DNA from 4 places in the Herbaspirillum sp. NPDC087042 genome. Region 1 is predicted to be linked to each of the others. Evidence: predicted binding sites of a transcription regulator. Region 1 holds the regulator's gene; each other region holds the start of a gene.
What was found. Region 1 encodes sigma-54, which starts transcription at its own class of promoters, with help from an activator protein. Its sites were predicted from a motif close to TGGCANGNAANCTGCTTT; they were not measured.
Positions count from the first base shown of each region.

Region 2: atzF (allophanate hydrolase) is a predicted target of sigma-54. The motif match lies at 6,550-6,567, and genes of this name have one in related genera.
Region 3: ACIPHN_RS22985 ([protein-PII] uridylyltransferase) is a predicted target of sigma-54. The motif match lies at 1,380-1,397, and genes of this name have one in related genera.
Region 4: ACIPHN_RS13500 (TorF family putative porin) is a predicted target of sigma-54. The motif match lies at 2,817-2,834, and genes of this name have one in related genera.

Region 1 covers NZ_JBIUZW010000010.1:175,280-183,180, reverse strand. Annotated here, with positions in the region: gene ACIPHN_RS15370 (cation:proton antiporter) at 1-992, opposite strand, end outside; gene ACIPHN_RS15365 (hypothetical protein) at 1,057-1,263, shown strand; gene ACIPHN_RS15360 (SIS domain-containing protein) at 1,391-2,419, shown strand; gene ACIPHN_RS15355 (KdsC family phosphatase) at 2,419-2,973, shown strand; gene lptC (LPS export ABC transporter periplasmic protein LptC) at 2,970-3,578, shown strand; gene lptA (lipopolysaccharide transport periplasmic protein LptA) at 3,624-4,262, shown strand; gene lptB (LPS export ABC transporter ATP-binding protein) at 4,262-5,002, shown strand; gene ACIPHN_RS15335 (RNA polymerase factor sigma-54) at 5,065-6,555, shown strand; gene hpf (ribosome hibernation-promoting factor, HPF/YfiA family) at 6,710-7,072, shown strand; gene grxD (Grx4 family monothiol glutaredoxin) at 7,284-7,595, shown strand; gene ACIPHN_RS15320 (UbiX family flavin prenyltransferase) at 7,624-7,901, shown strand, end outside.
Region 2 covers NZ_JBIUZW010000008.1:252,902-260,802, forward strand. Annotated here, with positions in the region: gene ACIPHN_RS13385 (ABC transporter permease) at 1-762, opposite strand, end outside; gene ACIPHN_RS13390 (BMP family ABC transporter substrate-binding protein) at 785-1,882, opposite strand; gene ACIPHN_RS13395 (ABC transporter ATP-binding protein) at 1,934-2,791, opposite strand; gene ACIPHN_RS13400 (ABC transporter permease) at 2,788-3,636, opposite strand; gene ACIPHN_RS13405 (ABC transporter substrate-binding protein) at 3,644-4,657, opposite strand; gene atzF (allophanate hydrolase) at 4,679-6,511, opposite strand; gene ACIPHN_RS13415 (16S rRNA (uracil(1498)-N(3))-methyltransferase) at 6,788-7,513, opposite strand; partial or broken gene ACIPHN_RS13420 (1-deoxy-D-xylulose-5-phosphate synthase N-terminal domain-containing protein) at 7,720-7,901, shown strand, end outside.
Region 3 covers NZ_JBIUZW010000020.1:94,573-102,473, reverse strand. Annotated here, with positions in the region: gene rpsB (30S ribosomal protein S2) at 1-153, opposite strand, end outside; gene map (type I methionyl aminopeptidase) at 505-1,329, shown strand; gene ACIPHN_RS22985 ([protein-PII] uridylyltransferase) at 1,483-4,035, shown strand; gene ACIPHN_RS22980 (pseudouridine synthase) at 4,142-4,888, shown strand; gene ACIPHN_RS22975 (DUF1854 domain-containing protein) at 4,964-5,449, opposite strand; gene ACIPHN_RS22970 (ABC transporter ATP-binding protein) at 5,454-7,730, opposite strand.
Region 4 covers NZ_JBIUZW010000009.1:13,327-21,227, forward strand. Annotated here, with positions in the region: gene ACIPHN_RS13490 (ammonium transporter) at 67-1,608, opposite strand; gene ACIPHN_RS13495 (P-II family nitrogen regulator) at 1,625-1,963, opposite strand; gene ACIPHN_RS13500 (TorF family putative porin) at 1,976-2,758, opposite strand; gene ACIPHN_RS13505 (accessory factor UbiK family protein) at 3,176-3,421, shown strand; partial or broken gene ACIPHN_RS13510 (magnesium chelatase) at 3,495-3,599, shown strand; gene ACIPHN_RS13515 (recombinase family protein) at 3,657-3,995, shown strand; gene ACIPHN_RS13520 (winged helix-turn-helix transcriptional regulator) at 3,958-4,332, opposite strand; gene ACIPHN_RS13525 (YifB family Mg chelatase-like AAA ATPase) at 4,965-6,407, shown strand; gene dinB (DNA polymerase IV) at 6,512-7,660, shown strand; gene ACIPHN_RS13535 (OPT family oligopeptide transporter) at 7,679-7,901, opposite strand, start outside.

The sequences.
Region 1 (7,901 bases):
GCCACGCCCGGGCTCGACCCGAACAGCCGCGCCAGCGCCGCGATCAGGCCGAACTTGAGCAACACCGGGCCGGTCAGCAGGGCCAGCACCAGGAACCAGTGGTCCACCAGGGTGCGCACATTGAGCAGCATGCCGATGGTGATGAAGAACAGGCCCAGCAACACATCGCGGAAGGACTTGATGTCTTCTTCCACCTGATGCTTGAACTCGGTCTCGGAGATCAGCATGCCGGCGATGAAGGCGCCCAGCGCCAGCGACAGGCCGGCCTTCTCGGTGATCCAGGCCGCGCCCAGGGTGATGAGCAGCAGGTTCAGCATGAACAGTTCCTGCGAGCGTCGCTTGACCACGATGCGGAACCAGCCACGCATGAGCTTCTGGCCGAAGAACAGCAGCAGCGCCAGCACCACCAGCGCCTTGCCGACCGCCCAGGCCAGGGTCACCATGATGTCGCCGGAATCCTTGGCCAGCGCCGGCACCACGATCAGCAGCGGCACCAGGGCCAGATCCTGGAACAGCAGCACGCCCAGGATGCGGCGGCCGTGCTCGGTCTCCAGCTCCAGCCGTTCGGTGAGCAGCTTGGAGACGATGGCCGTGGAAGACATGGTCAAGGCGCCGCCCAGCGCAAAGGCGGCCTGCCAGGTGACGTTGATGAATTGCGGCAGGAACATGGCCGCGCCCCAGGCCCCGACCATGGTCACGGCGATGGTGGCCGCCACTTGGGCTACGCCCAGGCCGAAGACGATATGCCGCATCGCCGAGAGCTTGGAGAGCGAGAACTCCAGGCCGATCGAGAACATCAGGAACACCACGCCGAACTCGGCCAGCGCATGGGTGGTCTCGTTATCCTCGGCAAAGGCCAGGCCGTGCGGCCCGATCACGATGCCCACCACCAGGTAGCCCAGCATGGGGGGCAACTGCATCATGCGAAAAGCGACCACGCCGAGCACCGCCGCGGCCAGAAGGAAGAGGGTCAGTTCCAGTCCGGAAAACATGTGTGGATGATGTGATTCTGGTAACGATGTTGGGACTCGCCGGGAATCAGCACGGGCAATCGCATTGACCACCGTGAAGCGAGAAACATGCCGGATGGCCGAGATGGGTGGGCAGATCAAGCCGATCAGGCCGATCGGGATGATGGCCGCGGCACGCCAGCACCGGCCCAGTTTGGTGCGCACCAGTTTGTGGATTCAGGCCGGCGACATGGCAACAGCAGCTTCATTCCTGTGCCCCCATTGCCTTACCATTTTTTGCACCGCAACCTGATATCGTCGCCACTGCCAGTGCGCTCCCTGTTGCAAGCATGCTGCACCGCGCCCGACCGGGTCAGGCCAGCAGCATTCCCTTACATCTGGCAAGTTTTTTGCTTTGCTAATTCGTTTATACTTCGGTTATGAGTGTAACCGATGACAAAACCACGCCTGCATCTTTTTCGGCCGGGGATGCCCGCCGCGCCCTCGAACTGGCGCGCCAGACCCTGCAGATCGAAGCCGATGCCATCCTGGCGCTGAAGAACCGCCTGTCCGACGACAGCGCCGAGCCACTGGCCCAGGCCGTGCATCTCTTGCTGCAAAGCAATGGCCGCGCCGTCGTTTCCGGTATCGGCAAGTCCGGCCACATCGGCCGCAAGATCGCCGCTACCCTGGCCTCCACCGGCACCCCGTCGCTGTTCATGCATCCGGCCGAAGCCGCCCATGGCGACCTGGGCATGGTGACGGCCAAGGATGTCTTCATCGCCATTTCCAACTCCGGTGAAACCGCCGAGCTGATGGCCATCGTGCCCATCGTCAAGCGCATGGGCGCGGTCATCATCTCCATGACCGGCAATGACAACTCCAGCCTGGCCCGGTTGTCCACCGTCCACCTGAACGTGGGCGTGGACAAGGAAGCCTGTACCCTCAACCTGGCCCCCACCGCCAGCACCACGGCCACCCTGGCCATGGGCGACGCGCTGGCGGTCTCGCTGCTGGATGCGCGCGGCTTCCTGGAAGAGGATTTCGCCCGCTCCCACCCCGGTGGCGCGCTGGGCCGCCGCCTGCTGACCCATGTGCGCGATGTGATGCGCAGTGGCGATGCCATCCCGGCGGTACGCCCGGATGTCTCGCTGTCGGAGGCGCTCATGGAAATCACGCGCAAGGGCATGGCCATGACGGCCGTGGTGGATGCGGACTTCCGTCCCATCGGCGTGTTCACCGACGGCGACCTGCGCCGCCTGCTCGAACGCGGCCAGGACTTCAGCAAGTTCTGCATCGCCGACATCATGCACGCCAACCCGCGTACCGTGAACCAGGACCAACTGGCGGTGGATGCCGTGCAGTTGATGGAAGAATTCCGCATCAACCAGTTGCTGGTCACCGATGCCGATGGCGTGCTGACCGGTGCGCTGCACATCCATGACCTGACCCGTGCCAAGGTGATCTGATGACCACGCCAGCCTTCGCCAGCACCTTCGACCCGGCCGTCCTGGCCAAGGCCGCCGCTATCCGCCTGATGATCTTCGACGTCGATGGCGTGCTGACCGATGGCGGGCTGTTCTATGGCGAAGACGGCGAAGCGTTCAAGCGCTTCAACGCCCTGGATGGCCACGGCATCAAGATGATGCAGCAGTTCGGCACGGCGGCAGCCATCATCACCGCGCGCCAGTCGCCCTACGTGTTGCGTCGTGCGCGCGATCTCGGCATCGCCCAGGTGTTCCAGGGCGTGCATGACAAGCGCCAGGCCTTCGAGCAACTGCTGCAGCACACCGGCCTGAGCGCATCGGCCTGCGGCTACCTGGGTGACGACGTCATCGACCTGCCGGTGCTGACCCGGGTCGGCTTCAAGGCTTGCGTGGCCAATGGTCATCGCGAGGTCAAGGCCCGCAGCGACTACGTGACCCAGGCCAGCGGCGGCAACGGCGCGGTGCGCGAAGTCTGCGACCTGGTGCTGGCCGCCCAGGGCAACTACGAGGCGGCGCTGGCGCCGTACCTGGCATGAGCGGGCGCAGCGGCGAACGTGCAGCCGACCGGATCCGCATCGTGGTGATCCTGGTCCTGCTGATCGGCGCCGCCCTGGGCAGCTTCTGGGTGCTGCAGGCGCTGCGCGCCACTGGCGACCAGCAGGCGGCGCAACGTCCGCGCGGCAAGCCCGACTACTACCTGGACAACTTCAACTACGTGAAGATGGGGCCGACCGGCCTGCCGCGCTACGACGTCTCCGGCACCAAGATGGTCCACTTCCCGCTGGACGACTCCTTCGAGATCACCAAGCCGGTGGTGCACAACCTGGACAAGGAAAAGCCCCCCATGGAGCTGTACTCGGACACCGCCCACGTGACCGATGACCAGACCCAGATCCACATGTACGGCAATGCCAACGCCATCCGTGGCGCCACCAAGGGACGCGACCCCATGCACCTGGTGTCGGAATACCTGCTGTTGCTGCCCGACGATGAAATCGTCAAGACCGACAAACCGGTTGCAATGACGATGGGCACCACCAGATTGAATGGTGTGGGCATGCTGGCCAACAACGCCACGGCGGTCGTGCAGTTGTTTGGCAATGTCCGCGGCTACTACGAGCCGGCCCCGAAGAAACGCTGAGTCCCTCCCCATTACAACAAGATCGCCAAGACCCGACAGGAATCTATGAAACGCTCACTCTTACTGCCCTTGTTGATGCTGGTTGCCGTGTGCGGCGTGGCGCGTGCCGAGAAGGCCGACTCCACCAAGCCCACCAACATCGAAGCAGACCAGATGGTCTATGACGACGTGCGCCAGGTGAAGACCTTCACCGGCAATGTCGTGATGACCCGCGGCACGCTCATCATCAAGGCCGGTCGCGTGGTGTTGACGACCGACCAGTACGGCTACGAGTATGCGACCCTGTACGCCGCCCCGGGCGCACTGGCCAGCTTCCGCCAGAAGCGCGATGGCGGCCCCGACCTGTGGATCGAAGGCCAGGCCGAGCGCATCGAGTACTCCGAGCAGACCGAGATTTCCAAGCTGTTCCAGCGCGCCCACATCCAGCGCATGGATGGCAAGCGCGTCACCGACGAGGTCAATGGCGAGTTCATCTCTTATGACAGCCGCGCCGAGTTCTACTCGGTCAACAACACCGTCAGCGGCGAAAGCAAGCCGGGCGCCGGCCGCATCACGGCCGTGATCCAGCCCAAGAGTCCGCCGCCGGCCGGTGCTGCGCCTGCTCCCGCCCCTGCTTCCGTCCCGGGTCAGCCGGCCGCGCCGCAACGCAAGCCCCAGGCCGCGCAACCCGGAAAGGACCAGTAATGACGAGCTCGCTGGTAGTCCGCGGACTGAAGAAAAGCTATGGCGCCCGCCAGGTCGTGCGCGATGTCTCCATGGAAGTGCGCAGCGGCGAAGTGGTCGGCCTGCTCGGCCCCAACGGCGCCGGCAAGACCACCTCCTTCTACATGATCGTGGGCCTGGTGCCGTCCGATGGCGGCGAGATCGACCTGGATGGCTCGCCCATCTCGCGCCTGGCCATCCACAAGCGCGCCACGCTGGGCCTGTCCTACCTGCCGCAGGAAGCCTCGGTGTTCCGCAAGCTGACGGTGGAAGACAATATCCGCGCCGTGCTGGAACTGCGCAAGGAAGACGGCAAGTCACTCTCGCGCGACGAAATCGAGAACCGCCTCAACAACCTGCTGCACGAACTGCAGATCGAGAAGCTGCGCGAAAGCCAGGCCCTGTCGCTGTCAGGCGGTGAGCGCCGGCGCGTCGAGATCGCCCGCGCCCTGGCCACCGATCCGCGCTTCGTGCTGCTGGATGAACCCTTTGCCGGTATCGACCCGATCGCGGTGATCGAGATCCAGCGCATCGTGCGCTTCCTCAAGGAACGCGGCATCGGCGTGCTCATCACCGACCACAACGTGCGCGAAACCCTGGGCATCTGCGACCGCGCCTACATCATCAACCAGGGCACGGTCCTGGCCAGCGGCAATCCGGATGAGATCATCGCCAACGAATCGGTCCGACGCGTCTACCTGGGAGAGCACTTCCGCATGTAAGACCTGCGTGCGGAGATGCTAGGCATAGAAAACAGCGGGCCACGCCGCCACACGAAAAACAGATGAAACAATCGCTCCAGTTACGAACTTCGCAGCACCTCGCATTGACGCCGCAATTGCAGCAGTCGATCAGACTGCTGCAATTGTCGACGCTGGAACTGCACCAGGAGCTGGAACAGATCCTCTCCGACAATCCGCTGCTGGAACGCCTCGACGATGCGCTGGACAATTCGGTGCGCCTGCTGGCCGATGGTGCCGTCAGTGCCACGCCCTCTTCGGGTGTGGCCGAAGGCAACAGCGAAGGCAGCGGCGACGCGGCCCCCGCCAGCGCCGATGGCGAATCCAGCTTCGAATACCAGGACAACGCCCCCGAGGGCGGTGTCAGCGGCGAGTCCGACTGGAGCTTCGACGACGTTGCCCGCAACGGCAAATCGTCTGACGACGAAGATGCCCGTCCGCAACTGGAAGCCCACGAAATCACCCTGCGCGAACACCTGCTGGACCAGATCCGCGTGACCGCCCGCACCCTGCGCGACCGCGCACTGCTGGAACTGCTCACCGACGCGCTCGACGACAGCGGCTATCTGGAAGAACCGCTGGAAGATATCCTGGCGCGCCTGCCCGAAGAGCTGGGCATCGACCTGGAAGAGCTGGGCATTGCGCTGAAATTGCTGCAGAGCCTGGACCCGGCCGGTGTCGGCGCGCGCAGTGCCGGCGAATGCCTGGCCTTGCAGATCCGGCGCCTGCCCAAGGTGCCGTTCGTGACCCGCAAGCTGGCGCTGAGGATCGTTGAGGATTACCTGCCGCTGTTCGCCCAGCGCGACTTCAACAAGATCAAGAAAGCCCTCGATTGCGACGACGAGGACCTGCGCGAAGCCCAGGCGGTGATCCGCCAGTGCCGCCCCCATCCGGGTGCGGAATTCGCGCGCGATTCCTCCGACTACGTGGTGCCGGATGTGATTGTCAAACAGACAAAGACCGGCTGGCAGGTCATGCTCAACCATGAGGTCATGCCCAAGCTGCGCGTCAATGCCATGTATGCGAGTGCGCTGAAGCAGGCCAAGGGCGAGGGATCGCTGTCTTCCCAGCTGCAGGAGGCGAAGTGGCTCATCAAGAATATGCGCCAGCGCTTCGATACAATTTTGCGAGTTGCACAGGCTATTGTCGAACGTCAAAGAAACTTCTTTTCACATGGGGCAGTCGCCATGCGCCCCCTTGTGCTGCGTGAAATTGCTGATACACTGGGTCTACACGAGAGCACAATCTCTCGCGTGACAACTCAGAAATACATGCTCACGCCGCACGGCATGTTTGAGTTGAAGTACTTCTTCGGTAGCCACGTCGCGACTGAAACCGGAGGCGAAGCCTCCTCCACCGCGATACGGGCACTGATCAAACAGTTGATAGGAGCCGAAAACCCGCAGACCCCATTATCCGATAGCAAGATTGCGGATATGCTGGCAGAACAAGGCATGGTGGTCGCGCGACGTACAGTCGCCAAATACCGCGAAGTGTTGAAGATTCCGCCGGTCAATCTCCGCAAGTCCCTCTGAGTGTTTCGCATTTTTTTCTCAGTTTCTCTGCAGTAGCCGTTGCTGTGTTCTGGCAAGCATCCGATGCCAACCGACACGTCAGACGTGCCTTTGGCAGCGCAGCAGTAGCGATGGATTGCTCGAACCTCCAGTGACTTCACGATAGGAGTGTTGTATGAATCTGACCATCAGTGGACACCACCTCGAACTGACCCCCGCCCTGCGGGAATACGTGCAAAGCAAGCTGGCACGCATCAAGCGCCATTTCGACAACGTGATCGACGTCAGCGTGATCCTGAGCGTAGATAAACTCACAGAAAAGGAAAAGCGCCAAAAAGCGGAAATCAACGTCCACATCAAGGGGAAGGATCTACATGCGGAAAGCATCGCACACGACCTCTATGCTGCTATCGATGCCCTGATCGACAAGCTCGATCGCCAGGTCATCAAGCACAAGGACCGGCTGCAGGAGCATCACTCCGCCGCCAAACGCCTGCCGGACGAAGCTGCCGGCGACATGATGGCTGGCGCGGCATGATGCCCTGACAGTTTCATCACCTGACATGAGCAAAGGGCGCGCAAGCGCCCTTTTGCATTTGGGCAAGCTGCGTCATTGCTTGCATATCATATAAATAGTTTCCCGATTGAAATAAACTGTTGTGTGCGAGATCAATCCGGGTGTGGCGGTTCCAACGCGAGCGCCGGCTTTTCCCTATAATGTCGGCAATCCCATTTTCAAAGGCATAGCCATGAGCGACGTCCAATCCTGGATCAAAGAAACCGTGACCCAAAACCCTGTCGTGCTGTTCATGAAGGGTACCGCCCAGTTCCCGCAATGCGGCTTCTCCGGCAAGGCCATCCAGCTGCTCAAGGCCAGCGGCGCCGAGAACATCGTCACCGTCAACGTGCTGGAAAGCCCGGACGTGCGCCAGGGCATCAAGGAATACTCGAACTGGCCGACCATTCCCCAGCTGTACGTCAAGGGTGAATTCGTCGGTGGCTCCGACATCATGAGCGAGATGTACGCCTCGGGCGAACTGCAGACCCTCATCCAGGGCTGATCCGCTTTCCCCGACAAGCCTGGCGATCATGAACGCCACCTCCGGCACACCGCGCCAGCGCCTGGTCATCGCCATCACTGGCGCGACCGGCGCGATCTATGGCGTGCGGCTGCTGGAACACCTGCGCAAGCAGGGGCAGGTCGAGACCCATCTGATGATTTCCGACGCCGGCGTGCTCACGCTCCACCAGGAGCTGGACATGCGGCGCAAGGATGTCGAAGCGCTGGCCGACGTGGTGCACAACGTGCGTGACGTGGGCGCCTGTGTCGCCAGCGGTTCCTTTGCCTCCACCGGCATGGTGGTGGC
Region 2 (7,901 bases), on a different contig from region 1:
CGGCAGCCCGACCAGTCGCGCCGTGCGGACATTGCCGCCGACCACGCCCATGGCAAAGCCGGTGACGCTATGGCGCAGCAATACCCAGGCCGCGACGCAGGCGATGGCGCCCCAGGCCAGGCCCCAGTGCACTTCCAGGCCGGGCAGCGAACCCACCAGGTAGGGATCGGGCAATGGCAGGGTCGAGGGTTTGTTGAGGCTGGCCGGATCGCGCAGCGGCCCCTCCACCAGATGCTTGAACAGCGCCACGGCCAGATAGGACAGCAAGAGGCTGGAGATGGTCTCGTTGACACCGCGCCACTGGCGCAGCGCGCCGCACAGCGCGATCCACAGGCCACCGGCCAGCATCGCCGCCAGTGCCATGAGCACCAGCATCGGGATCGAGGGCAGGGCCGGCAGCAGTTGCGGCATCACCGCCGCGGCCAGCCCGCCCAGCGCCAGCGCGCCTTCGCCACCGATGACGATCAGGCCCACCCGCGCCGGCAGCGCCACGCACAGCGCCGTCAACAACAGGGGCGCGGCGCGTTGCAGCGTGTTCTGCCAGGCGAACAGGGTGCCGAAGGCTCCCTGGAAGATCAGCAGGCAGGCCTCGCCCGCCGGTTTGCCCTGCACCAGCAGGAACAGCACGAACAGCAGCAGCGTGCCGGCCAGCGCGCACAGGGTCGGCAGCGTCGGAGCGGCGCCGTTGAACAGGGCCGAGCGCAGCCTGCGGGGCGTCCAGCGCGCCGGACCTGCCTCGGCGGGAGCAGTGATGGAAGTCATGGCACCGTCCTGCAAGTGGGGATCAGACCTGGCCGACCACGCCGGCCACCAGGTAATTCATCTTCTCCAGCGCCACGTCGGTCTGGACCTGGGTAGTGCCGGCCGGGATCACGGTATTGCCCTTGTTGTCCTTGATCGGTCCCTTGAAGATCTGGAACTTGCCGGCCAGCATCTGGGCCTTGATCTCATCGGCCTTCTTCTTGGCCGGGGCACTCACGGCCGCGCCATAGGGCGACATCTTGACGAAGTCATCCTTCAGGCCGCCGCGCAGGAAGTTGATCATGGGCTTGCCCTCCAGCGTGGCCTTGACGATCTCGGTGTAGGGCGTGGCCCAGTTCCACTCCGCGCCCGTGAGGTAGCCCTTGGGCGCCAGCGCGGCCTGGCTGGCGTGGTAGCCGGTGGTCATGATGCCGCGCTTCTCGGCAGTCTCGACGATCACCTTGGGGCCATCGACGTGACAGGTGATGACGTCGCAGCCCTGGTCGATGAGGCTATTGGCGGCTTCGGCTTCCTTCACCGGCAGCGACCAGTCACCGGTGAAGATGACGTGGCAGGTGATGGCCGGATCGACCGATTGCGCGCCCAGCGTGAAGGCGTTGATGTTGCGCAGCACCTGCGGGATCGGCTTGGCGGCGATGAAGGCCAGCTTCTTGCTCTTGCTCATATGGCCGGCGACCACGCCGGAGAGGTATTCGCATTCCTCGATGTAGCCGAAGAAGCTGCCCACGTTCATGGGGTGCTTGCCGGCCGTCCACAGGCCGCCACAGTGGGCGATGCGGACCTTGGGATATTTCTCGGCGATCTTGAGCACATGCGGGTCGAAGTAGCCGAAGGAAGTCGGGAACAGCAGCGTGGCGCCGTCCTGCTGGATCATGGCTTCCATGGTCTTTTGCACGGCCACGGTCTCGGGCACCTTTTCTTCCTCGATCACCTTCACGCCCGGCATCTTCTTGATGATGGCGGCGGCCTGTGCATGCGACTGGTTGTAGCCGAAGTCATCGCGCGCGCCGACGTAGATGAAGCCCACGGTCAGGGGACCGGCGGCCAGCAGATCCAGCGGGAAGGCGGCGCCCAGGGCGGCGGCACCGGAGAGTTTCAGGAAATCGCGGCGGTTTTTCATGTTGTTGCGCTCCAATGAGAACGTGGGTGGTGGGGGATCACTGCGTACGGATCAGGACAGCGCCAGCGTGCCCGGCGCCTGCATGCGCGCCGGCTTGCGGACTTCGCGCTGGAAGATCTCCATGGAAAGCTTCTTGGCCGCGATGAAGCTCGCCTGCGACAGCGTCTCCACCGTGCGCGGTCGCGCATCCTGGTAATGCAAGATGTCTGCCACCGCCGTCGGGCGCTTGGTCAGCAGCAGGATCTGGTCGGCCAGGTAGACCGCTTCTTCCAGGTCGTGCGATACCAGCACCATCGTGGTGCCGGTCTGCATGAAGACCTGTTGCAGCTTTTCGCGGATGAACAGCGTCATCTCGAAGTCCAGCGCCGAGAAGGGCTCGTCCAGGAACAGCACCTCCGGTCCCGGCGCCAGGGCGCGCATGATGGAGGCGGTCTGCTGTTGCCCGCCCGAGAGTTCATAGGGATAGCGCATCAGGTCGAACTTCACATCGAAGGACGCTACCAGTTCATCGACCCGGTGCTTGATCTCGGCCTTGGACTTGCCTTCCAGCTTCAGGGGATAGGCGATGTTGTCGATGGTGCGCAGCCAGGGGAACATGGCATCGCGGTAGTTCTGGAACACGTAGCCGATCTTGGTCTGCGCCAGCGACTTGCCGTCAAACAGGATCTGGCCGGCATCGATGGGGATGAGCCCGGCGATCATGTTGATCAGCGTGGACTTGCCGCAGCCATTGGGGCCGAAGACCGAGACGATCTGGTGCTTGGGGATGTCCAGGTCGAAATTCTCGTACAGCGGCCAGCCGGCGAAATGCTTGGTGAGGCCGCGAATGGTGATGTGGGTGCCCGGCGGTCCCGGCAGGAAGGGGACTTCCGGGGGCAGGTCTATCTTGGGACTGATCACGACGCTCATCTTCCGCTCCAGTGGACGAACCGTTTTTCGATGATGATGAAGACCACGTTCAACACGTAACCGAGTGCGCCGGCCGAGAGGATGGCGGCATACATCTCGCGCACGTTCAGGACTTGCTGGGTGTCGATGATGCGGTGACCCAGGCCGTTCTCGGAGCCGATGAACATCTCGGCCACGATCACGATCACCAGGGCCATCGAGACCGCGCTGCGCAAGCCCACGAAACTGGCTTGCAGGCTTTCCCAGACCAGCACATCGCAGAAGATGCGCCAGCGCGAGGCACCCATGACCTTGGCCGCCATCACCCGCTGCTTGCGCGCATTGAGCACGCCATAGGCGCTGTTGAAGAGCACGATCAGGAAGGCGCCGAAGGCGGCGATGGCGACCTTGTTGATGTCGGAGACACCGAAGATCAGCAGGAACAGCGGGATCAGCGCCGACGAGGGCGTGGAGCGGAAGAAATCGATCAGGAATTCGACGCTGCGATAGGCGCGCTCGTTGCTGCCCAGCAGCACACCGATGGGCAGGCCCAGCACGGCCGCGATGGCAAAGGCTTCCAGCGTGCGCAGGACGGTGACGCTGAAGTCCAGCAGCAGCGGGCCACCGGCCAGGCCCTTGACCATGGCCATGAGCGTCGCCTCCGGGGGCGGCAGCAGGATGGCCTTGATCCAGCCGGCGCGCACCACCAGGTCCCACACCACGAACAGCGCAACCGGGCCGATGAGGGGGAGCAGGCGGCCCAGCATGGCGCGCTTGCGTGGCTTGCGGGCCGCAGTAGGGGCCGGGGCAGCCGTGGGCGGCGTGACCGCAGCCACGGTCACGGAAGGAGCGACGGTATCGTTCATGATGGCCTCAGCCCTTGTAGATCAGGTTGTCGACCACGATGCGTTGCGAGAACACCCCCTTGTCGACGAACAGGTCGTAGAACTTCTGGAAGTAGGCGATATCGCTGGGCTTGAACTCGTTGTAGAGCATGTAGGACGCCAGCGGCACTTCCTTGGTCAGCGCCCCTTCGATGGCGGTGTAGCCCTTCAGGTAAGTACGGGCCTGGTCGGGATTGCTGCGCACCAGTTCGATGCCGCGTGCATAGGCGGCGATGTATTTGCGGGCCAGCTCCGGGTGCTGCTTGATGAAGTCGGTGGTCAGTGCCGCCGCGCCGCCATGCCAGGGCGCCATGGGATCACCCAGGATGTACTTGGCGATCACGCCGGCTTCCAGTACGCGGGTACTGTTGCTCATGCGTCCGACGGTGCCGGTCGGCTCCAGCGTGTAGGCGGCATCGACCTGGCCGGCCGCCAGCGAGGCCACATGCTGACCGATGGGCAGTTCCACCACGGTGGCGCCGGTGGCACCGGCCCGTTCCAGCACGGTCTTGGCCAGCGTGACGTTCTGGATGCCGGGGCCGGAGGCGACCTTCTTGCCCTTGAGCTCGGCGATCGACTTCACCGGGCTGTCCTTGGGCACCAGGAATTCATCCAGCACGTACTTGGCATTGCTGGGATTGGTGGCGAAGATCTTGAACAGGCCGGGCTGCGCCAGTTCGCCGATGGCCAGGTTGCCCGCCCCGGTGCCGTTGGCCGAGCCATCGGCACGACCCGCCAGCATGGCTTCCATCACCTGCTGGGCGCCGGCGAACTTGAGCGCCTGCACGTCCAGTCCGGCCTGCTTGAAATAACCCGCTTCCACGGCGGCGAAGAAGGGCAGGCCGGCCGCCACCGGCCAGTAGCCGATGCGGATGGGGACGGTCTGGGCGCGCAGGATGGCGGGGGCGCCCGCGATGGCGGCGGTCGCGGCCACCGCACCGGCCCTGGCGATGAAGCGGCGACGGCTGGTGTGGTGGACAGCGGATGGGGTGGTCTTTTTCATGAGCAGCTCCGTAGTGAGGTGTCAGTGCAGCGAATCGAGGTAGTGGACCCAGCCGCCGTGGTGGGTGATGTCGGTGGCGCTGGCGATGCCGGCCGGTTCGCAGATGAAGCCCTTGACGCTGCTGCCGTCGGCCAGCTCCACCGTGCCGATGCCCAGCGGCACCGGAATGGCCGCCACGAAGCCACCGAACTGGCGCAGCGGCATCTCCCACACTTCCACCGCGATGGCGGCACCTTCGCCGTCGGTGCGGGCCAGGCCGGGCTTGGGCGGGGTGGTGCCGGCCAGCGCGTAGAGACGGTAGTGCGCGGCGGTGCGGGTGACGGCCACGCGGCATGCGCCGGCTTCCAGCAATTGCCAGTTCAGGGGCTGGCCGCTGAGATGGGCGCCGACCACGCAGACCTTGATGGTGGTTTCGTTGAAGGGCAGAGGGGCGGCGGCGATGGCATCGCCCTGGGCGGCACCGCCCAGTTGCTGCTGGAAGCGCGCGCCGGCCTCGGCCAGCAGGTGATCGGCGCCGGCCGGGCCGATCAGGGTCACGCCGGCGGGCAGGCCGTCGCGACGCCAGACGCCCGGGATGGCCAGCGCCGCCATGTCCATCAGGTTGACGAAGTTGGTGTAGTAGCCCAGTTGGGAATTGCGCACCACCGGATCGGCTTGGACCTCGGCGATGGTCGGGAAGGTGGTGGTGGTGGGCACCAGCATCAGGTCGCTGCCGGCCAGCAGGTTTTCTGCTTCGCGCCTCAGATCGGCCAGGCGGTATTGGGCGTTGAAGGCATCCACCGCGTCGTATTGGTCGGCTTGCGCAGTGATCTGGCGCACCACCGGGTGGATGGCTTGCGGGTTCTCCACGAAGAAGTCGCCCAGCGCGGCGCGGCGTTCGCCCACCCAGGGGCCCTGATACAGCAACTGTGCGGCATCGCTGAAGGGGGCATAGGGGATGGTCACCAGGCTCACACCGGGCAGGGCGGAAAGTCGTGCCAGGGTGCGTTCCCAGGCTTCCTGGGCCACCGCATCGCCATAGAACTCGCAATGGTCGGGGATGGCGATGCGATAGCCGCGCCGCTTCACGCCCAGCATCGCCGGCCGCCGCGAATAGCCATCCTCGGCGTCAAAGCCGGCGGCGCTGTGCAAGACGCGCCAGGCATCGGCCACGTCGTGGGCGAAGATGGAGATGCAATCCAGGGTGCGACAGGCCGGCACCAGCCCGCGTGCGCTGATCAAGCCCTTGGTCGGCTTCAGGCCCACCAGATGGTTGAAGGCTGCCGGTACGCGGCCCGAACCGGCCGTATCGGTACCCAGCGAAAACATCACCTGGCCCAGCGCCACCGCCACGGCCGAACCGGAGCTGGAGCCGCCGGAGACAAACTGCGGGTCGATCGCATTGCGTACCGCGCCATAGGGCGAGCGCACGCCCACCAGGCCGGTCGCGAACTGGTCCAGGTTGGTCTTGCCCACCAGCAGCGCGCCGGCCGCCTGCAGGCGTTGCACCACGGTGGCGCTGTCGGTCGCCAGGCGGCCGAACTCGGGGCAGGCGCCGGTGGTGGTCATCTCGGCCACGTCGATGTTGTCCTTGACCGCGAAGGGGATGCCGAACAGGGGCATGCTCTCCAGCACGGCCTCGCCCTTGATCTGCCACATCAGGTCCAGCGCGGCGGCCTGCTGTTTGAGTTGCTTGGCCGGTACGCGACTGATCCAGACTTCATCGCGGCCGGCGCTGTCGATGCGCGCCAGCAACTCGGCGACGGTCTTGCCGGGCGTGCTGCGGCCCTCCCGGTAAGCCGCCAGCGTGGCGGCGATGGTGGTCGGGGCGGGGGCCTCGGCGCTGCTTGGGTAGGGGGTCTGGGTAGCGGTCATTTTGGATATTCAAACTTGAATACAAGATTGAATATCTTTAAGCAGAAGGCGTGCCAGGCTGGCCGGGGAGCCTGGCGGGTAGAGCTGGAGTCAGATGGGGAGCGGGTTTGCGGCCAGTCTTGCGGCGCGGCATGGTGTTGCCGGGCAACGGGCAGTATTTGTCAACGAGACAAATTGGTGAGGTTTGCGCTGTTTTTGTACGTTTCCAGACCGGAAGGGGGCGGGGCGTGCACGGTAAACCGGCACGCCAGGGAGATCAGTGGCCGCAGCTCGCCATCAAAGCTCGCCCCACACCGCATTCAAGGCGGCCAATGCCGCCAGTCCGGCGGTCTCGGTGCGCAGCACGCGGCTGCCCATGGACAGCATCAGGGCGCCCTGGGCGCAGGCAAGGTCTTCTTCTTCCTCGCTGAAGCCGCCTTCGGGGCCGACCATCAGGGTCACGGCTTGCGGCGGATGATGGCGCGCCCAGCCCGACAAGGGTTCCTCGCCGCGCGGCGAGAGCAGGATGCGGCGGTGCAGGTCGCTCTGGCCGATCCAGCGTTTGAAGTCGGCCAGTTCGCCCAGATGGGGCAGGCGATTGCGGCCGCACTGCTCGGCCGCCGAGTGGATGATGCCTTGCCAGTGCGCCTGCTTCTTCTCGGCGCGCTCGCCGGACAGACGCACCACGCAACGCTGTGCGGCCAGCGGTTGCAGGGCGGTGGCGCCCAGTTCCACGGCCTTTTCCACGATCCAGTCCATCTTGGAGGCCTCGGGCAGGGCCTGGGCCAGCGTCAGGGCATAGGGCAACTCGGCCTCGCGCGGCGAGAAGGTCTTGACCTCGGCGTGGGCGCGTTTCTTCTCGATGGTGCTGAGGGTGGCGGTATATTCACCGCCCTCGCCATTGAAGAGGGTGATGGCATCGCCCGGTTGCAGGCGCAGGACCTGGATATGGTGGGTGATCTGGTCGGGCAGGGGCAGCGCCGAACCGATACTCAGGGCTTGCGGGAGGAAGAAACGGGGCATGGGCAGGGTCCTGAAGGCGGTGCGGGTCAAAAAATGAGGTAAACCTTGTCAATCCGGTCATCGGAGTGGTCGCCAATTTTAATCCCCGGGGCGCACTCTGGTAAAATACGGGCCCGCGCCGACCCGGAGCTTCCGGGACCGGTGCTTTTGCTCCAGAACCCGATTTTTGCGCCTGGCGGCGCCTCCAGCAACTCTCAGACATCGACATGATTTCCACTCTTCCCACCGACAAGATGGCCAACGCGATCCGCGCGCTGGCGATGGACGCAGTTCAAAAAGCCAATTCCGGACACCCGGGCATGCCGATGGGGATGGCGGAAATCGCGGTAGCCCTGTGGGCCAAGCACTATCGTCACAACCCGGCCAACCCGCAATGGGCCAACCGTGA
Region 3 (7,901 bases), on a different contig from region 1:
CTCCTGGTACATGCCCAGGGTCTTTTCCAGGTTGACGATGTGGATCTTGTTGCGATGACCGAAGATAAAGGGGGCCATCTTGGGGTTCCAGAAGCGGGTTTGGTGACCGAAGTGGACACCGGCTTCCAGCATTTCGCGCATAGTAACGGACATGAATTTCTCCAGGGTTAGGTCTGGAATCCGCTCGGTCATCCGGCTCATGCAGCCGGACACCCTTTTTGCGAACGGATTCGCGTTTCAAATTTGCAATTTATTGCCATCGGGAATGATGAAGCAAGCTTCACATCCTTTCCAGCAACCGACCTGAGGCTTTCAGATCAGCCCGACATTCTACTGGATACCGTCATTTTGTTCAAGCCTCACGTCAACACCCTGCTCGCAATGCCCGAATATCGGCCAAACCCGCGTCGGGCCTGCTGCAAATGGCCGGGGATGACAAAACAGAAAACACCCCTGTCGTCTATAATCCAGTCTTGACGATTTTCTAGCGAATTGCGATTCATCATGGGCAACATCACCATCAAGACCGCCGAAGACATCGAAGGCATGCGCGTAGCCGGCCGCCTGGCCGCCGAAGTGCTGGACTACATCACCCCCTTCGTGAAACCTGGCGTGACCACCGGCGAGATCGACCGCCTCTGCCACGAGTACATGACCAACGTACAAGGCAGCATCCCGGCCCCGCTGAACTACTGCCCGCCCGGCTACACGCCCTACCCCAAGGCCATCTGCACCTCGCTCAACGACGTGATCTGCCACGGCATCCCGGGCGACAAGGTGATGAAAAACGGCGACGCACTCAACATCGACGTCACCATCATCAAGAACGGTTACCACGGCGACACCAGCCGCATGTTCTTCCTGGGCGAGCCCTCCATCCTGGCGCGCCGCCTCGCCGAGATCACCTACGAGTGCATGTGGCTGGGCATCGCCAAGATCAAGCCGGGCGCCCACCTGGGCGACATCGGCCACGTCATCCAGCAGCACGCCGAGAAGGCCGGCTACAGCGTGGTGCGCGAATTCTGCGGCCACGGCATCGGCAAGGTCTTCCACGAAGAACCGCAGGTGCTGCATTACGGCCGCCCCGGCACGCTGGAGAAACTGGAAGCCGGCATGATCTTCACGGTCGAGCCGATGATCAACGCCGGTCGCCGCGAGATCCGCGAAATGGGCGATGGCTGGACCATCAAGACCAAGGATCGCAGCCTCTCGGCCCAGTGGGAACACACTGTCCTGGTCACCGAGACCGGCTTCGAAGTGCTGACCGTCTCGCCGGGCATGCCGGCGCCGCCGGCCTTCATCCAGAACCAGGTCACGGCAGCGGCCTGATTGCCGCAAGCGCCGACCGTGCTGCAGGCCATGTCCTCCACCACGGTTTCCGGCATGAAACCTGCTAAGGGCATGGGGCCGCATGGGGATGCGGCTCCCATCATCACTGGCGCCGCCCCGCCGCCTCGCTTTCACTGATCCACGTCCACGCCGATGCCCACTCTCGCCATCACGCTCAAGAAGCAGCTCAAGGCCGCCCGCCTGCAAGCCATCGAGGTCTTCCAGTCCAATCACAAGACCGAGCAGTTGCTGGCGCAACTGCGCCGCAATGTCGATGAAGCATTGACGCAAGCCTGGGAAGAACTGGGTATGTCCGGCAATGCCGCGCTGGTGGCCGTGGGGGGCTATGGCCGGGGCGAGCTGTTCCCGCATTCGGACGTGGATGTACTCATCCTGCTGGACCAGTCGCCGGACGCCGCCAAGAAGGAAAAGCTGGAATCCCTGGTCCAGCTGTTCTGGGATATCGGCCTGGAAATCGGCCACAGCATCCGCACCATCGACGAATGCCTGGATGAATCGGCCGCCGACATCACGGTGCAGACCAGCCTCCTGGAAGCACGCCTGGTGACCGGCAACCGCGCCCTGTTCAAGCAGCTGCAGGAGCGCTACCAGGCTGCGCTGGACCCGCTGGCCTTCTTCCAGGCCAAGACGCTGGAGATGCGCCAGCGCCACGTCAAGTACGAAGACACACCCTACAGCCTGGAACCGAACTGCAAGGAAAGCCCCGGCGGACTGCGCGACTTGCAGGTGATCCTGTGGGTGGCCAAGGCAGCCGGCCTGGGGGACTCCTGGTCCAAGCTGGCCGAGCACGGCATGCTGACCTCCACCGAGGCACGCCAGCTGCGCCAGAAGGAGCGTGCTTTCAAGGATATCCGCATCCGCCTGCACATCCTCACCGATCGCCGCGAAGACCGGCTGGTGTTCGACATCCAGACGCAGATCGCCGAGACCTTCGGCTTCAAGACCACCGACACCCGGCGCGCCAGCGAATACCTGATGCAGCGCTACTACTGGGCCGCCAAGGCGGTGACCCAGTTGAACACCATCCTGCTGCAGAACATCGAAGCCCACCTGTTCCCGCAGCAGGCCGTGCCGCGCCAGATCAACGAGCGTTTCAACGAGGTCAACGGCTTCGTCGATATCGCCCATGACAAGGTGTTCGAGGACAGCCCCTCGGCCATGCTGGAAGTCTTCCTGGTGCTCTCCGAGCATGCCGAATTGAAGGACATGTCGGCGCGTACCATGCGCGCGCTGTGGCATGCCCGCTTCAAGATCGACAATGCCTTCCGCAACAACCCGGAGAACCACCGCCTATTCATGCAGATCCTGCAGAGCAAGCGCGGCATCACCCACGCGCTGCGCGGGATGAACGCCACCAGCGTGCTGGGGCGCTACCTGCCCAACTTCCGCCATATCGTCGGACAGATGCAGCATGACCTGTTCCACGTCTACACGGTGGACCAGCACATCCTGATGGTGGTACGCAACGTGCGCCGCTTCACCATGAGCGAGCACGCCCACGAATACCCGTTCTGCAGCCAGTTGATCGCCAACTTCGCCCAGCCCTGGGTGCTGTATGTAGCGGCGCTGTTCCACGACATCGCCAAGGGCCGTGGCGGCGACCACTCCAAGCTGGGTATGGCCGACGCGCGTGCCTTCTGCGAGCAGCATGGCATTTCGGCCGAGAATACCGAACTGGTCGTCTTCCTGGTGGAGCAGCACCTGGCCATGTCGCATGTGGCACAGAAGCAGGACATGTCCGACCCGGATGTCATCACCGCCTTCGCCCAGCTGGTCAAGGACGAACGCCACCTGACCGCGCTCTACCTGCTGACCGTGGCCGATATCCGCGGCACCAGCCCCAAGGTCTGGAACGCCTGGAAGGGCAAGCTGCTGGAAGACCTCTACCGCATGACCCTGCGCGTGCTGGGCGGCGAAGAACCCTCGGCCGACCGCGAACTCAAGAACACCCAGCAGGAAGCCATCAAGACCCTGCGCCTGTACGGCTTGCCGGCCGACGCCCACGAGCAGTTCTGGAAGCAGCTCGACGTGGCCTACTTCCTGCGCCACGATGCCTCCGACATCGCCTGGCAGACACGTTGCTTCTACGACAAGGTAGATACCGGCGTGCCACTGGTGCGCTGCCGCCTGGCGCCGATCGGCGAAGGCGTGCAGGTGGCGGTCTACACGCCCGACCGCCCTGACCTGTTCGCGCGCATCTGCAGCTATTTCGACGAGAAGAGCTTCAGCATCTTCGACGCCAAGATCCACACCACCCGCAACAACTACGCACTGGATGCCTTCCTCATCAATGCCCCGGTGTTTGCCAAGAACTACCGCGACATCATCAACCTGATCGAGCACGAACTGGGCGCCCTGCTGCAATCCGACGCCCCCCTGCCGGCGCCCTCCAAGGCCCGCCTGTCGCGGCTGTCGCGCACCTTCCCGGTCAACCCGTCGGTGGACCTGCGCCCCGACGAGCGCGGCCAGTACTACCTGCTGTCGGTCTCGGCCAATGACCGCGCCGGGCTGCTGTATTCGATCTCCAACGTGCTGGCCAAGTACAAGATCAACCTGCATACCGCCAAGGTGATGACCCTGGGCGAGCGGGTGGAAGACGTCTTCCTCATCGATGGTCCCGGCCTGTCCCAGCCACGCAACCAGATCCTGCTGGAAACCGATCTCCTGAAGACCCTGCGCATCTGACCCGCGCCCCAGCGGGGCCGCCGCCGGTCTGGCGCGGCAGCCCCGCTGGCCGTACAATCTCACCCTCGCCGCTGGCCGGCTCCCTGTTTTTCGCAAGGCAATCCCCATGACTGAACCCGTACGACTTTCCAAACGCATGTCCGAACTCGGCCTGTGCTCGCGCCGCGAAGCCGACGAATGGATAGAGAAAGGCTGGGTGCGCGTCGATGGCGCGGTGGTCTCCGTGCTGGGCAGCAAGGTGCTGCCGCACCAGAAGGTCACCGTGGAACGCCAGGCCAGCGCCGAGCAGGCCCAGCGCGTGACCATCCTGATCAACAAGCCCATGGGCTATGTCAGCGGCCAGGCCGAAGATGGCTACAAGCCGGCCATGGTGCTGGTCACCGAGCAATCGCGCTGGGTCGAAGACCAGACCGAGATGCGCTTCCACCCGCGCCAACTGAAGAGCCTGGTACCGGCCGGTCGGCTCGACATCGACTCGGTGGGCCTGCTGGTGCTGACCCAGGATGGCCGCATCGCCAAGCAATTGATCGGCGAGGATTCGGCGGTCGACAAGGAATACCTGGTCCGGGTGCAGTACACCCGCCCCGGCAAGCTGCCCGAAGCCGACCTCAAGCGCCTGAACCACGGCCTCATCATGGATGGCAAGCCACTGCGCCCGGCCAAGGTGAGATGGCAGAACGAGGACCAGTTGAGTTTCACGCTGCGTGAAGGAAAGAAGCGCCAGATCCGCCGCATGTGCGACATGGTCGGCCTGAAGGTGATCGGCTTGAAGCGCGTGCGCATCGGCGGCATCAAGCTGGGCGAACTGCCGGTGGGGCAATGGCGCTACCTGCGGCCGGACGAGAAGTTCTGAGCCATCACTTCAAAAAGCAACGGCCCTGATACATCAGGGCCGTTGTTCTTCATGGCTAGCTTCGACGGTGCAGGATCAGAGGAAGCGATCCAGGATCTTGCGGCTATGCTTGTCCAGCGCCCTCTGGTCACGGATCAGGAACTGGATGCCATGACTGTCGGCGATAAGCAGCGCGGGCGCGGCCAGGCGACGGATATCTTCCTCACCCTTCAGGGTGAAGGTGGTGGTGCCGCGCGTGGTCTGCACCGTCCAGTCGCTGGGCGTGGCAAAGGTCGAGACACCGACGATGTGCTGGATCTCGGGCATGAACTCGCGGCTGGCCAGCTCCTCCTCGATCATGCGGCGCGTGTTGGCATCGACCTGTTCCAGGGTATCGATCCAGGCCAGTTCGTGGCCGTCGCTGCTCACCAGCGACAGGCCATGATCGGGCGAGGTGATCGGAAAGGCCCGCACCGGGATCACGTTCTCGTGCGTCACGCCTTCAGCATCGACCAGCACCAGGCGGCCGAAGCTGTTGCGTTGCAGGCCGAAGGACGGCTGGGCAGTGGTGGGTGTCGTCATGGCCTCATTCGCCCTTCTCTTCTTCGCTCACCGACACCTCGGCCTCGCCATCGGGATGGCGCGCCTGTGCCTGGTAGAGCTTGTAGTAATGCCCTTCGCGGGCCATCAATTCCTCGTGATTGCCAACCTCGACCACCTGACCGCGATCCAGCACCACCAACCGGTCGGCCTTGCGCAGCGTGGACAGGCGGTGGGCGATGGCAATCGTGGTACGACCCTGGACCAGGTTATCCAGCGCCTTCTGGATTTCCTTCTCGGTAGTGGTATCGACCGACGACGTGGCCTCATCCATGATCAGGATGCGCGGATCGATCAGCAGTGCGCGCGCAATCGAGATGCGCTGGCGCTCGCCGCCTGAAAGCGCCTGGCCGCGCTCGCCGACCAGCGAGTCGTAGCCCTGCGGCAGGCGCAGGATGAACTCATGGGCGTGGGCAGCACGGGCGGCGGCGATGATTTCCTCGCGGGTGGCCTCAGGCTTGCCGTAGGCGATGTTCTCGGCAATCGTGCCGAAGAACAGGAAGGGTTCCTGCAGCACCAGGCCGATGTTGCGGCGATATTCGGAAATCGGCATCGAGCGGATATCCACGCCATCGATGCGGATCGCCCCTTCGGAGACGTCATAGAAGCGGCAGATCAGGTTGACCATGGTCGACTTGCCCGAACCGCTGTGACCGACCAGGCCGATCATCTCGCCCGGCGCGATGGACAGGCTCATGTTGCGGATCACCGCGCGGTTGCCATAGCGGAAGCCGATGTTGCGCACCTCGATGGCGCCCTCCACTTTCTCCAGGTGGACCGGATTGGCCGGCTCGGGCACGCTGGAAACGTGGTCCAGGATGTCGAAGATGCGCTTGGCGCCAGCGGCGGCCTTCTGCGTCACCGAGACAATGCGGCTCATCGAATCCAGGCGGGTGTAGAAACGGCTGATATAGGCCAGGAAGGCAGTCAGCACACCGACCGTGATCTGGTTGCTGGAGACTTGCCAGATACCGAACACCCACACCACCAGCAGCCCCACTTCGGTCAGGAAGGTGACCGTCGGCGTAAACAGCGACCAGATCTTGTTGACCCGGTCATTGACCACCAGGTTATGACGATTGGCCTCGCGGAAGCGCGCCACTTCACGCTTTTCCTGGGCGAAGGCTTTGACCACGCGGATGCCCGGGATGGTATCGGCCAGCACGTTGGTCACTTCCGACCAGATACGGTCGATCTTCTCGAAACCATGGCGCAGGCGGTCGCGCACCACATGGATCATCCAGGCGATGAACGGCAGCGGCAACAGGGTCACCAGCGCCAGCCAGGGATTGATGGAGATCAGGATGGCCGCCGTCATGATGATCATCAGCACATCGATGGCGAAATCCAGCAGGTGCAGCGACAGGAACACGCAGATGCGGTCAGTCTCGGAACCGATACGCGCCATCAGGTCGCCGGTACGCTTGCCGCCGAAGTACTCCTGCGACAGCCGCAACAGGTGCGAATAGGTGGTGGTGCGCAGGTCGGCACCGATGCGCTCGGATACCAGCGCCAGGATGTAGGTCCGCGCCCAGCCCAGGCCCCAGGCCAGCAGCGCCGCGCCCAGCAGGCCCGACAGGTAGAGCGTGGCCAGATGGACGTCGATGGGCGTGCCGTTCTGGAACGGGATCAGCACATTGTCCATCAGCGGCATGGTCATGTAGGGCGGCACCAGCGTGGCGGCGGTGGACGCCAGCGTCAGCAGGAAGCCCAGCAGCAGCGAGCCCTTGTAGGGCTTGGCAAAGCGCGACAGGCGGAACAGCGCCCAGGTCGACGGCGGCGCCTCCTTGGTTTCGGGGCAGATGGCACAGGTTTCCTGGCCTTCCGGCAGCACCGCCTTGCAGTTCGGGCAGACATCGCCCTCTTCCTCGGCCTGCACGCCCGAGGCCAGCAGGTCGCGCTGCTGGTCGAACAGCTTGATCAGGCGCAGCGCCTGCGGATTCTGGGCCAGCGTATAGCGCCAGGCACCCAGGCGACCGGCGCCATCGCACAGTTCCAGGCTGCCCACCCCGGCATGGTCGTGATGCTTGAGCTGCAGGTCGGCACGATAGGCCCACTCCTGCCAGACATGTCCATCGGGGGTATGGCTGAGCAAGCGCCGGTCGGTTGCCACCACCAGCGAGCGCTTGAAATGCAGTTGGGCGTCGAGATCCAGCTCCAGCCAGGCCACCACGGTTTCATTGGCGGCCAGGCGGGCGGCGATTTCCGTGCGCCAGCGCTCGGGCAGGCTGGCGGTCGCGGAAGCAATTGAGTCAGTAGTCATGTAACGGCAAGGTTGAGCCCGATGTGAGCGGAGTGGCTATTTTGTGATGGATGATCAGGTCTCGACGGACCTGTTTGCCGTGGCGGGCAGCGCGCGATTATAGCGCAGCGGCTGCGTCTCCCGATAACGCCGGAGTTGCCCAAACGGTGTACCTGACGCGCAGGGAGTCGG
Region 4 (7,901 bases), on a different contig from region 1:
TAGAAAGAGGCCGTTTCCAGCCCCGAAGGAATATTGCAGACTCGGTACAGTCTTGATGCTTGATGCTTAGTGGTACGCGGATTCGCCGTGGCTGGAGATATCCAGGCCTTCGCGCTCTTCCTCTTCGGTCACACGCAGGCCGATGACCACGTCCACGATCTTGTAGGCGATGAAGGACACCACACCCGACACGATCACGGTGGTCAGCACGCCCTGGAACTGGATCCAGACCTGGCCGCCGATGGAGTAATCCGGTGCCACGGCATTGGTGACGTAGTCGTAGATACCAGTGCCGCCCAGGCTGGGGGCTGCGAACACGCCGGTCAGGATGGCACCCAGGATGCCGCCCACACCGTGCACGCCGAAGACGTCCAGCGCGTCGTCCGAACCCAGGATCTTCTTCAGACCGCTCACGCCCCACAGGCACAGCAGACCAGCGATCAGACCCATCACAACCGCGCCGATCACACCCACGAAACCAGCAGCCGGGGTGATGGCCACCAGGCCGGCAACCGCGCCAGAGGCGGCACCCAGCATGGAGGGCTTGCCCTTGCCGATCCACTCACCGAAGCTCCACGACAGCACGGCTGCAGCGGTGGCCAGGATGGTGTTGACGAAGGCCAGGGCGGCGCTGCCGTTGGCTTCCAGAGCCGAACCGGCGTTGAAACCGAACCAGCCGAACCACAGCAGCGAGGCACCGACCATGGTCAGGGTCAGGCTATGGGGCTTGAAGGCTTCCTTGCCGAAACCGATACGCTTGCCGATCACATAGGAACCCACCAGGCCAGCGATAGCGGCGTTGATGTGCACCACGGTACCGCCAGCGAAGTCCAGCGCGCCCTTCTGGAACAGCCAGCCCGAGACAGCGGTCGCCTTGTCGGCAGCGGCAGCGTCGGTGAAGGCATCCGGACCCGGCCAGAACCAGACCATGTGGGCCATCGGCAGGTAGGAGAAGGTGAACCACAGGATCGAGAACAGGATCACGGCGGAGAACTTCACGCGCTCGGCGAAGGAACCGATGATCAGCGCCACGGTGATGGCAGCGAACGCACCCTGGAAGGCCACGAAGGACAGTTCCGGAATGACCACGCCCTTGCTGAAGGTGCCGGTATTGGAATCACCCGTGAGACCGTGCAGGAACAGGCGATCGAAGCCGCCGAAGAACGCATTGCCCTCGGTGAACGCGATGCTGTAGCCGTAGACGAACCACAGGATGTAGATCAGCGAGAAGATGACGAAGCACTGCATCAGCACCGACAGCATGTTCTTGCTGCGCACCAGGCCACCATAGAACAGGCCCAGGCCGGGCAGGGTCATCAGGATGACGAAGGCGGTGGAGATCAGCATCCAGGCGGTGTCGCCCTTGTTGGGCACCGGTGCCGGTGCAGCAGCGGCAGCAGCCGGAGCGGCGGCAGCAGCAGCGGCCGGAGCAGCCGCGTCAGCCTTGGGTGCAGCAGCGGCCGGAGCAGCAGCAGCGGGGGCTGCGGCGGTAGCGGCTGCAGCTTCAGGCTTGGGCGCGTCCTGCGCCTGGGCCGGTGCGGTAAAACCTACCGCCAAGAGCAGCGCGCCAATGGCGAGCGCGCCGGAAAACATTTTCTTCATGCTCATTAGAATTCCCCTTTTTTTACAGAGCGTCTTTGCCGGTTTCGCCGGTACGGATACGGATCACATCCAGCAGGTCCTGGACGAAGATCTTGCCGTCACCGATCTTGCCGGTACGGGCAGCGGTCTCGATGGCTTCCAGGGCACGTTCGACGATGGCGTCGTCCACGGCTGCCTCGATCTTGGTCTTGGGCAGGAAATCGACCACATACTCGGCGCCACGATAGAGCTCGGTATGGCCTTTTTGACGACCGAAGCCCTTGACTTCGGTCACGGTGATGCCTTGCACCCCGATCGCGGAGAGGGCTTCACGCACCTCGTCCAGCTTGAACGGTTTGATGATCGCTGTGATCAGTTTCATACGAACCTCGTATTAGAAAGTTTTGCTGAGGGAGAAGACAACGCCGTTCTTGCCGACGTTCTTGGAACCGTCCGAAGCCGGCGTGGTGGACACACCGTCCTTGAGGTCGGTACCGACATAGGCCAGGCCCAGGGTGATGCCGGCCAGGTCGTCGAAGGTCTTGGACAGGCCGATCTTCCAGTCGGTATAGCTGACCGCGCTGGGGTTGCCGCGCACGCTCTGGTGACCCACGTGCAGGCCCAGGACCATGCCGTAGAAGGTGTCGATGTTGGCACCCAGGTCAAAATACTGGCTGTACTTGCTGTTGACCGCGCCGAACAGGTTGGTCAGCGACTGCGAATACTTGAAGTAACCCGGACCGTAGCCGACCTGGCCGTACAGTTCGAAGGTATTGGCATTCTTCACGCCGCTGTTGGCCAGGGTGTTGCCCGGGTAGTAGTAGTACAGGCCACCCACGTCATAGGTGAAGCCGCCGCCGATGTCACCGCGCTTGCCGCCATAGATATCCCACTCGACCGGGCCCTTGGTATCGGTACCGGTCAGGGTACCGGCATCCTTGATCCACTTGATGGTGCTCAGCCAGGTACCTGCATACAGGCCGGTGGGGTTATTGGTGTAGTCGGCACCGCCCTGCAGGGCCGGGTCGAAGCGGCTCTGGGTCAGGCCGCGGTAGCGATAGTCGCTCACGACGGCGGCGTTGAAGGTCAATTCATTGTCCGGCTTGGCGTCTTCTGCACGTGCCACGGTAGAAACGAAGGATGCGGCGATGGCTGTTGCAAGAATCAGTTTCTTCATGACTTCCCTCTGGTTTGTGTTTAAACAATAAAGTCGTTTTTTGTTTTGCCTTTACCACTTAGCAGGAGCCGTGCCATGTCTATTAGGCATAGGAGGCTTGTGTTTTCGGCATAAAGCCGGGATCCGTGTCGAATTTTTTCGCACTCCAGTTCAAAATAGTGCAGCAAACCCGGAAATGCACGCCATTGGTGCAACAATATTTGCTTTTTGACAAACTTGCGTCAAACACGGCAAACACATTTTGGTGCGCCGGGGACAAAGACGGTCGGGATCACCAAGTCGGCGCATTTCCCGCAGGAAAACCCGTAGTCCGCGGCACGGACTCGCAAAATTCCGGTCTGAAGAGGACATCCTGTTTTGAGGATGGGCGGGAAACCGCTAAACTTGCGATCCAGCTATCTGCCAAGGAGATCCGACATGGACAAGCCCCCGTTTTTTGAAGACCTGCAATCCAAGATCAACAAGGCGATCGAGAACTCACCGGCCAAGGACATCGAAAAGAACGTCAAGGCCATGCTGAGTCAGGGTTTTGCCAAGCTGGACCTGGTCACGCGCGAAGAATTCGACGTCCAGGCCCAGGTACTGGCCAAGACCCGCGCCCGCCTGGAAGCGCTGGAAGCGCGTGTTGCCGAGCTTGAAGCTCAGCAAAAACAGAATCCATGATCCTGGCGACGACTCTCTTTCTACTTCCTCCCCCGCGTTTTTTCCCTTCTGACAAGCTGCCGGGCTCATTGCGATGAGCCTGGCGGTCTTGCGCAGCCGCGCCCTGGCCGGCATGGCCGCCCCACCGGTGACGGTGGAGGTGCATCTGGCCAATGGATTGCCCTCCTTCACCAATGTTTATCCGATTTAAATTATAATTTTACTTTTAAAATCAAACACTTAGATTATATTAGAAATGACCTCGTCCGTCAAAGCGTACTCATATATTCGGATGTCTACCGAAATCCAACAAAAAGGGCACAGTGAGCAACGCCAGCGAGAGCTGTCAGAAAACTACGCCAAATTGCATGGATTGGAATTGGTCGATCAGTCGGTCTACAAAGACATTGGGGTTTCTGCTTTTAGATCAACCAATCTGGAAAGTGGGGCTCTGGGTCAATTCGTCACCGCATTGAAAAGCGGGAAAATTGCACGTGGCTCAGTTCTGCTCGTGGAATCGCTAGACCGACTGTCACGAGACTCATCCCATATCGCGCTCAGACTGTTTCTGGTGTTGATTTGCTCGCAGATTTGACCCTCTCCATTTGACCCACCTTCCATTGCCTGCTGAAGGCAGCCACCCGGTCATACGACCCCTCATATCCCAGCTCTCTTAAGTCCAGGAACATCTGTTTCAGGGTCCTTCTTTGCTTCCGAGATTTGATCGCCTCTGCGCTGAGCCAGGCGGAGAGCCTGGCGGTGAATTCATCGAGCGAGCTTGGCGAACGCCTTGCTGGATAAGCGGGTTCGCTGACATCGGATCGGATGTAGCGGCGAACAGTGTTGCGGGAAATGTCGAGCCTGCGGGCGATTTCCCGAATTGAGATGCGGTCTCTGATGTACCAGCGTCGAATAATTCCAAGTAGGGCCACGTCTATCACTCCGTTCTCCCGCTCGCTGTGATGAGCAGGATTGTGGTCTAAACATGGGTCAACTTTGGATGCAAATTTCCTGGGAAAGTGGGTCAGTTTTCAATGCAAATCAACAGTAAATGGTCCAATTCCTAACTTCATCGCTGGTATTTAGTGGGGCGATGTGACATTGGCTGTGTGCCCATCTCATGCTTTTCCAATGCTCCCTAACCTGCACACAAAACTCGGCGGCATTGTTTAGCCGAGGTGGCACCTGCAGCAGCATATGGACATGCAGTCTTCCAGATTTACCCTGCTCAATAACGGGCACAACATACAAGCGCTTGTTGTAACGGCGATGGGCTCGTCCATAAGCAAATGTATTTAGGCCTTTGAGTATCCGACCAACCGTCCTACCAAGCTCCCCGTAGCTGAGCCTTTCGACTGTACAGTCCGGCCGAGGAATACCTTGCCTGAAAGTAAGAGTCACTGTCAGCCAGCGCTCCTGCTTTTCCAACACTCGATTCGATATAAAAGTCACCAAATTGCTGTGATGGTGATTAAAGTTTGGCATACACGATATTTTCTATAAGAAATTATTTGATTTAAGTGATTGATTTAAAAGGGTATTTTTATATTTATATATCGGATATTTGTTTACCATCGTCGGGCTGCCCGAGGCCGAGGTGAAGGAAGCCCGCGACCGCGTGCGGGCCGCGCTGCAGAATGCGCGCTTCGAGGTGCCGGCCCGGCGCATCACGGTCAACCTGGCGCCAGCAGACCTGCCCAAGGAATCCGGCCGTTTCGATCTCGCCATTGCCCTGGGCATCCTGGCGGCCTCCGGACAACTACCCGCCGACCGGCTGGATGACTATGAATATGCCGGCGAGCTCTCGCTATCGGGACAGTTACTACCGGTGCGCGGCGCGCTGGCCATGACCTGCGCCATGCACGGCACCAACCGGGCCGACCCGGCCGAGCGACCGCCACGCGCCTTCATCTTGCCGCAGGCCAATGCCGACGAGGCGGCCCTGGTGGCCGAGGCCACCATCCTGCCCGCCAGCTCGCTGCTGGAGGTCTGCGCCCATTTCACCGCCCGCGACGACAGCCAGCGGCTGCCACGACATCACGCCCGGCAAGCCCTGGCCGCACCGGTCTATCCCGACTTCAGCGATATCAAGGGCCAGTTGCAGGCGCGCCGCGCCATGGAGGTAGCGGCTGCCGGCAACCACAGCATCCTGCTCGTGGGCCCACCGGGCGCGGGCAAGTCGATGCTGGCCATGCGCTTTCCCGGCATCCTGCCGCCGATGACCGGTGAGCAGGCCCTGGAATCGGCCGCCGTGCAATCGCTGGGCGGCAGTTTCGACATGGCCCGCTGGAAGCAACGGCCCTACCGCGCCCCGCACCACACGGCCTCGGCCGTGGCGCTGGTGGGGGGCGGTGGCACGCCGCGTCCGGGCGAGATCTCGCTGGCTCATCACGGCGTGCTCTTCCTGGACGAGATCGCGGAGTACCCGCGCAGCGTGCTGGACGTGCTGCGCCAGCCGATGGAGTCCGGCCGCATCAGCATTTCGCGGGCGGCACGGCAGGCGGAGTTTCCGGCGCGCTTCCAGTTGGTGGCGGCGATGAATCCCTGCACCTGTGGCTGGCATGGCCATTCTTCGGGCAAATGCCGCTGCACGGCGGAACAGGTGCGACGTTACCAGGACCGCCTCTCCGGACCCCTGCTCGATCGCATCGACATGCAGTTGCAGGTCGCGGCCCTGACGCCGGCCGAACTGGCCACGCAAGCCCCGGGCGAATCCAGCGCCAGCATCGCCGCCCGGGTGGCCGCTGCCTTCGACCGGCAACTGGCCCGCCAGGGCAAGCCCAACAGCCTGCTGGCCGGTCGCGAAATCGACTTGCATTGCCAGCCCGATGCGCCGGGCGAACAATTGCTGCAAGCCGCCATGGTCCGCCTGGACTGGTCGGCGCGCGCTTATCACCGGGTGCTCAAGCTAGCGCGCACGATTACCGACCTGGAGGGCGTCGCGCGGGTGGAGAAACGGCATGTCGCCGAGGCGATCCAGTGTCGGCGGGGGCTGGTTACCTCATAGCGGCCGCGCAACGGCCGGGGCACTGCAAGACAACCGTCACCAGCAAGACGATTTTTATCTAGAATCCCCCCTTGTCTGTACTCACGCCCCGTCCGTCCCCACTCATGTCCGCTGACCGTCGCATCGCGCATATCGACATGGATGCCTTCTTCGCATCCTGCGAACTGTCCCAGTACCCCGAACTGCGCGGCCAGCCCATGGTGGTCGCGGGGCGGCAGAGCCATGCGCCCCGGATGAAGGACGACGGCACGCGGGAGTTTTCGCGGCTGCGCGACTATGTGGGTCGCGGCGTGTTGACCACCGCCACCTATGAAGCCCGCGCCCTCGGCGTGCATTCGGCCATGCCGGCCATGAAGGCGGCCAGGCTGGCGCCGGATGCGGTGCTGCTGCCGGTCAATTTCGAGCTGTATCGTCGCTATTCGCGGCAGTTCAAGGAAGCCGTGCGGGAGATCAGCCCCATCATCGAAGATGTCGGCATCGACGAGATCTATGCCGATGTCTCGGCGCTGAAGGGCAGTTCCGAAGAGATCGCGCGCCAGCTGAAGGCGGCCGTCTTCGAGGCCACCCGGCTCACCTGTTCGGTCGGTATCGCGCCCAACAAGCTGCTGGCCAAGCTGTGCTCGGATATGCAAAAACCCGACGGGTTCACCATCGTCACCATGGAAGACCTGCCCGCGCGCATCTGGCCGATGCCGGCCAGTCGCATCAATGGCATCGGGCCCAAGGCGGCCATGAAGCTCAAGTCCCTGGAGATACAGACCATCGGCGAGCTGGCCGCCTGCGAGGAGCACTGGCTGGTCAGCCATTTCGGCCGCAGCTACGGCGCCTGGCTGCACCGGGTGGCCCATGGCCGGGATACGCGCGCTGTGGTCACGGAAAGCGAACCCGTCTCCATGAGCCGCGAGACCACCTTCGAAAACGATCTCCACGTCACCCGCGACAAGGCCGAACTGGGCAGGATATTCACGCAACTGTGCGAGCGGCTGGCGGCGGACCTGGAGCGCAAGGGCTATCTCTGCCGCAAGATCGGCATCAAGCTGCGCTTCAGGGATTTCTCCACCATCACCCGGGACACCACCCTGGAGACACCCGCCGCCGATGCCGCTTCGATCCGGACTGCTGCCGGCGGTTGCCTCAAGCGGGTCGACCTGAGCCAAGCCATCCGCCTGCTGGGTGTGAAGGCCAGTGGCCTGGTCCGGCCCGATGCACTGGCCGGGGACGCACCCCGGCAATTCTCGCTGGACCTGGAATGAGGCGGATCATGCCGGTGCTTAACGTGCCGGCATGATCCGCCGCGCGAACACCAGCAGGATCCAGGCAAATGCCGCCAGGCCCAGCCATTGGCCGATGCCTTCGAAGCTGCCCGCCACCAGTGCCAGGGGCGCATCGCGGCCGGTCAGGCCGATGATGGCGGCCAGCAGCACACCCACCAGGCTTTCGCCGACGATCAGCCCGGAGGCCACCAGGATGCCGCGCTGGCGTGGCTTCTCGGCG